One region of the Comamonas thiooxydans genome, then DNA from elsewhere that is predicted to be linked to it. Evidence: predicted binding sites of a transcription regulator. Region 1 holds the regulator's gene; each other region holds the start of a gene.

Region 1 (3,277 bases):
CAGCAAAATTCCACCGATACCTTTGCGACCGTGTGAAGCCATGCAAATCAGGTCGCATTGCAATTCCTGTGCCTGCTGAACAATGGCTTGGTAAACAGAGGCGTGGGTGACTCGCACAAAGTTGCAGGGTACGCCTTCAGGCTTGGCAATCTGGTCAACGAACTGCAAAGCCGCATCTGCATCGCTGTTGGCACTTCGCTCGAACTCTGTGCTGTTGTAAGTCAGCAGTGCGTCTGCGCCGTAGATGATGGCTCGGTAGTCGGGCATGACATAAAGGCCGGTCACCTTGGCGCCTTGTTCACGCGCGAGCAGAACGCCAGCACGCACGGCAGCCTCTGACAGTTTGGTGCCATCGGTGGGAATGAGCAGGTGCTTGAACATGTTCAGCCTCCTGATGCCGGAAGATGTGCCTGAGAATCAATTTATTCCAATATTTCGAGCCGCGCAATGCCTAGTTCTTGATGCAGCAGAGTTGTAGACAGGAGGTAAGACTCTGTAACGGGGCCGATCGCGTCGAGTTGTCTCATTCCTCGGGCGAAGGAGGAACGCGATTGAGGATTTCGCCAGTGGCCTCTATCTCGAACTGCTGCGGATTGAGCCAGTTGACCTCCTGATGATCGGCAGTTTCAAAGTAAATGGTAGACGGGCGTATGGAGACGCCATGCGGCATGTCGACCTCATCAAAACTCTGATAGACCAGAATCAGGCGCAGGTCTCCATTGGCGTCTTTGGCCTGTATGTGCTGCAAGAGCTTGCGGTAGGCACTCATAAGACGCCCTCGTTGACATGTGTATATGAATGTTTCCACTGTCGAAGAGGTGCCGCAATACCCTGATCCGGGTATCCGTTCTGACGCATATTCGCGCCTGACAAGGAGTTTGGAAGGCTGCGAGGCTTGTGCGAAATGCGTTCCGGCGTACAGGCGCAGGCAGAGCATCGGCAAATAATTTACATGGCGATCCAGATCGTTCGGCGTAAACACAGAGGGCCTGCTCTGGCGATATCGAGTTTTTGGCCTATGCACTGCTGGCAGAGTTGTCTGGCGCCATATCTGCCAGCCGATGGGTAAAGAGCGTTGAGATGGCTTCCTGTTGGATGCATAGGGAAGCTTTGTTGCATCGCCTGCAGGCCTATCGCGGGTCGGGCTCGAGGTTGCATGGGTGCAGGCAGTCAAACCTCACTGTGCTTTCAGACTTGCGGGGCTGTTTGCTCATGGAGTGCCATACGCTCCAGCGCGGCACAGACATCGGCCATGCGTCCGCAGATCAGCAGGCATTCGGGCTGCTTGCGTGGTTCTCGCTGCACGATTTTGAGAAGTCGTGGAGAAGCTGCTTGCCTAGACTCGTCGGTTATTGGCGATTGCAGCTCTGGTGTCGCTGCAAAGGTTTGAGGACAAAGCGTATTGCTGCCCAGGCGACTGCGGCCGCGGTTGGCGCGCATGACAGGAATGCTGATCTGCTTCGCCTTTGGACGATTGGTAGTGAAGGATGCAGGTTTTGCAGCGGTGTCGCTTGCATCATCGGAGCTGAAGTTCGGGTTGAGCGACAGCGTGGCAGGCAGGCTTTTAAGGGTCAGGCGTGTCAACGCCTGCAGTGATGTGGCGAATCCCATTTGGCAACTCCTTTGATGACCTTGCGGCATGGATAAGGGCAGGATTGCATTCTTCCGACAAAGCTCCGCCCAGGGCGAAGCTCAACGGCTTCGCGCCTACCACCTGGGCTTGAGAGGGAAAGAGGCTCGGTGCCTCCGCTGCATAGGCGGAGGGACGCCGTCTGCCGTTTACATGAACATGCTGTTGCGGATAAGGCCTACGGCCAGGCCTTCGATGGCGAATGGCTCTTCAGGATCGACGTGAATGATCTTGTAGTCGGGGTTCTCGGGCAGCAGCTCGATGCCTTGAGGCGTGCGCTTGAAGCGCTTGACGGTCACGTCGTCGCCGAGGCGGGCCACCACAATCTGGCCGTTGCGCGCTTCATGCGTGGCCTGTACTGCCAGCAGATCGCCGTCCATGATTCCCGCGTCACGCATGGACATGCCGCGGACCTTGAGCAGGTAATCGGGCTTGGCGGCAAACAGGCTGGGCTCGACCGAATAGCTCTGATCGATATGTTCCTGGGCCAGAATAGGCGAGCCAGCAGCGACGCGGCCGACCAGGGGAAGCACCAGCGGGGCCAGGGCCGTGAGCGGCAGCGCAAAGCTGGCACCGCGTGCCGCATTGATGTTGCGCACGGTATCGGCGCGCAGGCGAATGCCGCGCGATGTGCCGCTGACCAGATCTATGACGCCCTTGCGGGCGAGTGCCTGCAAATGCTCTTCTGCAGCATTGGCCGACTTGAAGCCAAAGGTGCTGGCAATCTCGGCCCGGGTAGGAGGCGCACCCGTGCGAGCGATGGTGGACTGGATGAGGTCCAGAATCTGCTGCTGGCGGGGAGTGAGCTTGGGGTGGTCCATGGGCATTCCTTGATCGATCGATGATGAATACTGTGTGTTCATCCAGTACCTGTATTTTTAATCAGTTTGAAGAGGACTGCAAGTGGAACGTGACAAAAATATCCTCATCCTGGGCACGGGTGGCACGATTGCCGGTGTCGCCGAGCAGGCCAGCACCAGCGTGGGCTACCGCGCGGCCCAGCTGGGCGTGGCTCAACTGCTGCAGGCCGTGCCGGACCTGGAGTGCGTTGCCGCTGCGTCGCTTCAGGCGGAACAACTGGCGCAACTGGACAGCAAGGATATGGATCATGCGACATGGCATGCGCTCGCGCTGCGCTGTGCCGAGCTGCTCGCGCGTGATGATGTGAGCGGCATCGTGATCACCCACGGCACCGACACCCTGGAGGAAACCGCCTGGTTTCTGCAATGCGTTCTGCGTCCGGCAAAGCCCGTGGTGCTGACCTGTGCCATGCGCCCGGCCACGGCCATCTCGGCCGACGGCCCCGGCAATCTGCGCGATGCCGTGGCCTGTGCGGCCGATGCACAGGCCGCCGGTCGAGGCGTGCTGGCGGTGATGGCGGGCAGGGTGTTCAGCGCACGCCAGGTGCGCAAGGTGCATCCTTACCGCGTGGATGCCTTCGATGGCAGTGGCGCCGGCCCGCAGGGCTGGGTGGAGGAAGGGCGTCTGCGCTGGGCAACGGGCGGGCTGCCAAGAGCCGCTGCGGCTGGCTCGCCTGCAATCGCTTTAGCGCCCGCAGGTCAATGGCCCCAGGTGGAGCTGCTGCACAGCCATGCGGGCTGCAACAGTGCCGTGGCGCTGGCGGTGATGCAGGCCTGGCATGCGGCA
Region 2 (3,277 bases), 1.1 Mb from region 1:
AGCAGAATTAATAGCTGCCGGGGTTGATGGCACAAGCGATGTAAGCTGTTTTTGCTTGAATTGTGGCCCACAAATTATTGCAATCTGCAACAATCGAGTTTGATTGAGCAGACAGAAACAGAGCGCTTTGATGAGTGAGAACGCTGGTGCGCAGGGGCACGAGACCGATGTACATTTTTTGCGCGCAGTCACCGATATGGCCGAGCATACGGAGGTCATGACAGGCGATGCAATCTATACCGACAAGGGCATGAAATTGGTGGACAAAGGCACACGTGTTGACAGTCGTCTCTATGACCGTCTGGTCATGCACAAGCTGCGTGATCCGATCGATGCCAACCTGATCACGGGCGACCTGGTCGACGTGGCATCCCTGGTCACCCTGGCGCGTCAGCAATGCGAGCAGGTCGACCTACTGCATCGCATGGTGGCGTCCATGGGCGATATCGAGCGTCTACTGGCGCCGCTCAAGAGCTTGCTGCTGCCCCAGGCCATCGCCTTCAAGCTCACCGTCATGCGCGAGCAGCGCACCGACCTCTACCAGCACAGCCTGCAGATGACGCTGGTGGCGATCTTTCTGGCGCTCAAGAACGGCTGGACCGAGCGCGAATGCGTGCCGCTGGCCACGGCCGCGCTGCTGCACGATGTGGGCATGCTCTATATGGACCCGGTCTGGACCGACCCGGACCACCGCTTGAGCGGCGAGGAGCGCAAGCATCTGGTCGCGCATTCCGTCACCGCCATGCTGGTGGTGCGCAGCACAGAACTGTATTCGCGCGCCGTGGAAATCGCCGTGCTCGAGCACCATGAGCGCATGGATGGTTCCGGCTATCCGCGCGGCATCAAGGGCAACGCCATTTCGCCCATGGGGCAGGTGCTGCTGCTGGCCGAGGTGGTCTCGGCCTTCTTCGAGAAATTCACGGACATGCCGGGCCAGCGCCTGTCGCTCATGCTGCGCATGAACCACAAGAGCTATCCGGCCGATCTGGTGCACCTGATTTTGCCGCTGCTCTATGACGAAATCAGTCCTGGCAAGCCACTGGCGCCGCTGCAGGCCGAGTTCTCGCACAGCATTGCGGCCCTGGAGGCTGCGCTGCGCAAATGGAGCGAACTCCGGCGCGATTTTCCCGAGCACTGGCAGCAAATGCCCGATGCGCAGGCGGCGGTGGCCGTGGAAGCCAGTCTTGCGCAACTGCAGAAACAGCTGGCCGAAGCGGGCTCCCACCCCAGCCAGCAGCTGGATGTGCTGAGCTACCTCAAGGACGACGCCCTGGGCATGAGCGAGCTGGCCCTGGTCAACCGCGAGGCCCTGTGGCAGTTGCAGGCCATCATGAACGACTGCCTGCGCCGCTGGCCCACGCTGGGACAGGGCGGCTCCACACTGGAAGTCGCGGTGGCCGAATGGTGCGAGGCCTGCGCTCAGCTGATGCCGCAGGCAGGCCGCAGCTCGGCCATGAATGCCGACAAGCAGTCGCTCAATTGAGGGCATTGACTGCGAGTTTTGCCTGCGACGACGGCTGACCTCAAGTTTGATAGCTGCAGGCGCTTGATTGACAAGCGCTAAACCGGTATTTCTTCAAGATTCTGTGCATCACGCCGCAGCGCGGCGTGCTTTGTCGCATCTGTGTGCGCCATCCTGAAAAAGTATTTTTGATAGCGCACAACGTCCGATATAAAAGGGTCGGCCGTATCTGCCGCCGATATTAAGGCCTTGTTTTGCGTGAAAACTCGAATAACTGTATATTTGTACAGTATTCAAGAGTTTTCGCATGCACACCCAGCCTCTGACATCCTTGGTCCATCCTGGCTCACCGCCCGGCATGACGGAGTCTGTCCGGCAGCAAACAGGTGCAGAGAAGGGCGTGCGGCCGGGTCTGCCCGCTGCGAGCAGCCCGCCTTTGTCCGCCATACAGATTCCCGGTGTCTGGCGCGGCACGGACTGGCAGGCCGGCGCCGGCCCTCAGGTCTGGCCCAGCGGTCATGCTGCGCTGGATGCCGAGCTGCCGGGCGGAGGCTGGCCCGGAAATGCCTTGATTCAGCTGCAGCAACCCGCGCACTGTCATGCGGAGTGGGCCTTGCTGTTGCCTGCGCTGGCCGCCCGTGTCCGGCAGCATGCGGCTTCACGCACGGATTCCGGGCTGGGCCAGCTGGTGCTGGTGGCTCCACCCTATCTGCCTTTTGCCCCGGCCTTGCAGGCCGCCGGCATTGACGCGAAGCGGCTGTGTGCGGTGCAGCCGGGGCGCAGTGCCCAGGATCTGGCCTGGGCCTGTGAGCAGGCTCTGCATTGCCGGGATGTGCTGGCGGTGCTGGCCTGGTTGCCCGAGCTTCCAGCGTCCACGCTGCGCCGCTTGCAACTGGCTGCCGCTTCGCAGGGCCGGCCTCTGTGGCTATGGCAGGAGTCGCAGGCCGAGCCGCACAGCTCTCCTGCTGCGTTGCGGTTGAGACTGGAGAGAGTCACGGCAGACTCCGCTGCCCAGCAGGCGCCGGGTTTGCAGATACAGATACTGAAGCGGCGCGGGCCTTTGCTGGAGCGTCCCATACAGCTCCCGCTTTCGCAATGGGCCTGGCAGCCAGTGCTGCAGGCGCAGTCTCAAAGACATGCGCGCCAGAGCGAGGAGGCTGCCATGCTCATGCAGGGGCGCATGACTGTCGCAGCTCCTGCAACGGCTTCGCCTTGGACGACGGAGGCATGAGATGGGCAGCGCAGAGCACTGGATGGCCTGGCCTCTGGCCTGCCTGAGTCAGTCCAGTCCGGTGCCAGAGAGTGCCTGCTGGTGGGCACTGGAGTTTTCGCCGCGGGTGGCCTTGCTCGAAGACGCCTTGCTCATGGAGACCAGCATGGTGCAGCGTCTTTGGGGTGGAGCCGAGGTCTTGCTGGCGCGACTGGACAGTGCTTTTGCGCAAGCTTGCCAGGCTGGCCACCCGGAGTCCGGGGGCGGGGATGCGGCACTGCAGCCGCTGCGCGGACAGGGCGGCACGGCCTGGCAGGCTTTGGCACGGCTGCGGCTGCAGCAGGACCGGCCTTGCGGCACCGTTCCTGCTTCCTTGTCCATGCCTGAGTCATCGCTGCATGCCGATGCGCTGCCGCTATGGACGCTGAGCGCCCTGGAGCAGCACGGCGCCGTGCTGCTGCGTCTGGGCTGCCGCAGCTGGGGCGATGTGCGCGCTCTGCCGCGTGCGGGGCTGTCGCGTCGCATTGGAGCCAAGGCTCTGCGTGTGCTCGACGAGGCCTATGGTTTGCTGCCTCAGCCGCTTGACTGGCTGCAACTGCCTCAGC
Region 3 (3,277 bases), 2.3 Mb from region 1:
CATGTCGTAGTTGCCGTTGATATCGTAGAGATAGCCGCCCAGCCATACGCCCAGGAAGCTGCCGATCTGGTGGCTGAAGAAGACAAAGCCGCCCAGCATGGACAGATGCTGCACGCCGAAGATCTGGGCGATGGTGGCATTGGTCAGCGGCACGGTGGACAGCCACAGAAAGCCCATGGCGGCGCAGAAGGCATAGACCGACCAGGGCGAGAGCGGGGCCAGCAAAAAGGCCACGGTGGCCACCGAGCGCAGGCCGTAGATGCCCGACAGCAGATAGCGCTTGGGCAGCTTCTGGCCCAGATTGCCGGCCAGATAGGTGCCGAAGATATTGAACAGGCCGACCAGGGCCAGCGAATAGCTGGCCACATGGGGCGCCATGCCGAAGTCCTTCAGATAGCTGGGCATGTGCACGCCAATGAACATGACCTGGAAGCCGCAGACAAAGTAGCCTGCCATCAGCAGCAGAAAGCTGGGGTAGGTCCAGGCTTCCCTGAGCGCCTGGCCCACGGTCTGCTCGCGCTTGATGGGCGTGCTGCCGCCAAAGCCCGGCTCGCGCAGGCCAAAGGCCAGGGCGGCAATCAGCAGCGCGAACAGCGCCAGTATCAGCAAGGCATTGGACCAGCCGAACTGCGCGATCAGCTTGCCCTCCACGGGCACCATGAAGAACTGGCCGAACGAGCCTGCTGCTGCGGCCACGCCCATGGCCCAGCTGCGTCGCGCCACGGGAATCTGCCGGCCCAGCACGCCGTAGATCACGGCATAGGTGGTGCCGGCCTGGGCTGCGCCGATCAGCACGCCGGCGGTCAGCAGGAACATCGTTGAATTCGGAGACAGCGCCATGCCGGCCAGGCCCAGCGCATAGAGGATGGAGCCGCCGATCAGCACCTTGAAGGCGCCGATGCGGTCGGCCAGTATGCCGACGAAGATGCCCAGGACGCCCCAGGACAGGTTCTGCACGGCAATGGCCAGGGAAAAGTTCTCGCGCGTCCAGCCCATCTCCTGGGTGATGGGTTGCAGCCACAGGCCGAAGCCGTGGCGTATGCCCATGGAGAGCGTGACGATGGCGCCACCGCACAGAAGAATCTGCGCCATGGACATGGGGGCTTGAGTTGTCTTTGTAGTCATGCCGTGTGTGCGAAAAAAGGCTGGGGGGCGGTCAGCCACCACTTTAACGAAACAAGCTGTTTTGCGCCTGCACAGGCCGTCACATGCGTGGCAGGCTGGCCTGCCAGAATGCGTGACCGGCAAGCTGCGGCGCGGGAGCCAGGCAGGAAAATAAAAAGTGAGCGCCTTGCGCAATCCATGCAATGGATATGGGTTTGAAACCATCCATAACGCATGAATGGCATGCAGTAGATGCTATTGTTTTCAGAGTATTTGCAGCGATAAAGACCCGGTAAAAACACGTTGCCAAGACAGATGTTCGGGCTTTGTGCAAGAGTATTGGGAGTAAACAACTGTGAATTTATCCAGCTCTCATTCGGAGAGGCCACTACAATCCGCCCCCATGGCAGTCAAACCGTCCAACGAATATTCCGAAGGCTCGATCCGCGTTCTCAAGGGTCTGGAGCCTGTCAAACAGCGTCCCGGCATGTATACGCGCACCGACAACCCCCTGCACATCCTGCAGGAGGTGATCGACAACGCGGCCGACGAGGCGCTTGCCGGCTACGGCAAGAAAATCAAGTTCACCATGCACGCTGACGGCTCCTACAGCGTGGAGGATGACGGGCGCGGCATTCCCTTTGGCCTGCACCCCGAGGAGAAGGCGCCCGTGGTGGAGCTGGTCTTCACGCGTTTGCACGCGGGCGGCAAGTTCGACAAGGGCAATGGCGGCGCCTACAGCTTCTCGGGTGGTCTGCATGGCGTGGGCGTCTCGGTGACGAATGCGCTGGCCACGCGTCTGGAGGTACAGGTGCACCGTGACGGCCAGGTGGCCACGCTGGTGTTCTCGGGCGGCGACGTGATCGAGCCGCTGAAGGTGCGCCCTCTGCAGGCCGGCGAGCGCAAGCAGGGCACGACGGTACGTGCCTGGCCCGATGCCAAATACTTCGAATCCTCGGCCCTGCCCATGGGCGAGCTGGTGCATCTGCTGCGCAGCAAGGCCGTGCTCATGCCCGGCGTGGCCGTTTCGCTGGTCAACGAAAAATCGCGCGACACCCAGAGCTGGCAGTTCAAGGGCGGCCTGCGCGACTATCTGGCGCAGAGCCTGAATGGCGAGCCCGTCATCCCCCTGTTCGAGGGCGAGGGCTTTGCCGACAAGAACAACGACAGCTTTGCCGAAGGCGAGGGCGCGGCCTGGTGCGTGGCCTTTACCGAAGATGGCGCGCCGCTGCGCGAAAGCTATGTCAACCTGATTCCGACCACGGCGGGCGGCACGCATGACAGCGGCCTGCGCGACGGCCTGTTCCAGGCCGTCAAGGCCTTCATCGACATGCACTCGCTGCTACCCAAGGGCGTCAAGCTGATGCCCGACGACGTGTTCGCGCGCGCCAGCTATGTGCTCAACGCCAAGGTGCTGGACCCGCAGTTCCAGGGCCAGATCAAGGAGCGCCTGAACTCGCGCGATGCCGTGCGCCTGGTCTCGGGCTTTGTGCGCCCGGTGCTGGAACTCTGGCTCAACGAGCATGTGGACTGGGGCAAGAAGCTGGCCGAGATCGCCATCAAGGCCGCCCAAACCCGCCAGAAGGCCGGCCAGAAGGTGGAAAAGCGCAAGGGCAGCGGCGTGGCCGTGCTGCCCGGCAAGCTGACCGACTGCGAAAGCAAGGACACCAGCGTCAACGAGGTGTTTCTGGTCGAGGGCGACTCTGCCGGCGGCAGCGCCAAGATGGGCCGCGACAAGGAAACCCAGGCCATCCTGCCGCTGCGCGGCAAGGTGCTCAACACCTGGGAGGTGGACCGCGACCGGCTGTTTGCCAACAACGAAATCCACGATATCTCGGTGGCGATCGGCGTGGACCCGCATGGCCCCAATGACGAGCCCGACCTGTCCGGCCTGCGCTACGGCAAGATCTGCATTCTCTCGGACGCGGACGTGGACGGCTCCCACATCCAGGTGCTGCTGCTGACGTTGTTCTTCAAGCATTTCCCCAAGCTCATCGAAGCCGGCCACATCCATGTGGCGCTGCCGCCGCTGTTCCGCGTGGACGTGCCGGCACGCGGCAAGAAGCCCGCCATCAAGGTCTATGCGCTGGACGAAGGCGAGCTGGACGCGATTCTCGAAAAATGCGCCAAGGACGGCGTGCCGCGCGAGAAATGCCAGGTCAGTCGCTTCAAG

What was found. The regulator LexA, encoded in region 1, represses DNA repair genes until DNA is damaged. The targets are predictions, from matches to a motif close to ACTGTATNNNNATACAGT.
Region 2: imuA (translesion DNA synthesis-associated protein ImuA) is a predicted target of LexA. The motif match lies at 1,736-1,753, and genes of this name have one in related genera.
Region 3: CTR2_RS06055 (DNA topoisomerase IV subunit B) is a predicted target of LexA. The motif match lies at 1,457-1,474, and genes of this name have one in related genera.

The regions. Positions count from the first base shown of each region.
Region 1 is NZ_AP026738.1:3,670,701-3,673,977, reverse strand. Features, by position in the region: gene CTR2_RS17010 (universal stress protein) at 1-381, opposite strand, end outside; gene CTR2_RS17005 (hypothetical protein) at 524-769, opposite strand; gene CTR2_RS17000 (hypothetical protein) at 1,189-1,611, opposite strand; gene lexA (transcriptional repressor LexA) at 1,780-2,451, opposite strand; gene CTR2_RS16990 (asparaginase) at 2,534-3,277, shown strand, end outside.
Region 2 is NZ_AP026738.1:2,542,027-2,545,303, forward strand. Features, by position in the region: gene CTR2_RS11705 (HD-GYP domain-containing protein) at 131-1,483, shown strand; gene imuA (translesion DNA synthesis-associated protein ImuA) at 1,770-2,693, shown strand; gene CTR2_RS11715 (Y-family DNA polymerase) at 2,695-3,277, shown strand, end outside.
Region 3 is NZ_AP026738.1:1,326,603-1,329,879, forward strand. Features, by position in the region: gene CTR2_RS06050 (MFS transporter) at 1-1,098, opposite strand, end outside; gene CTR2_RS06055 (DNA topoisomerase IV subunit B) at 1,508-3,277, shown strand, end outside.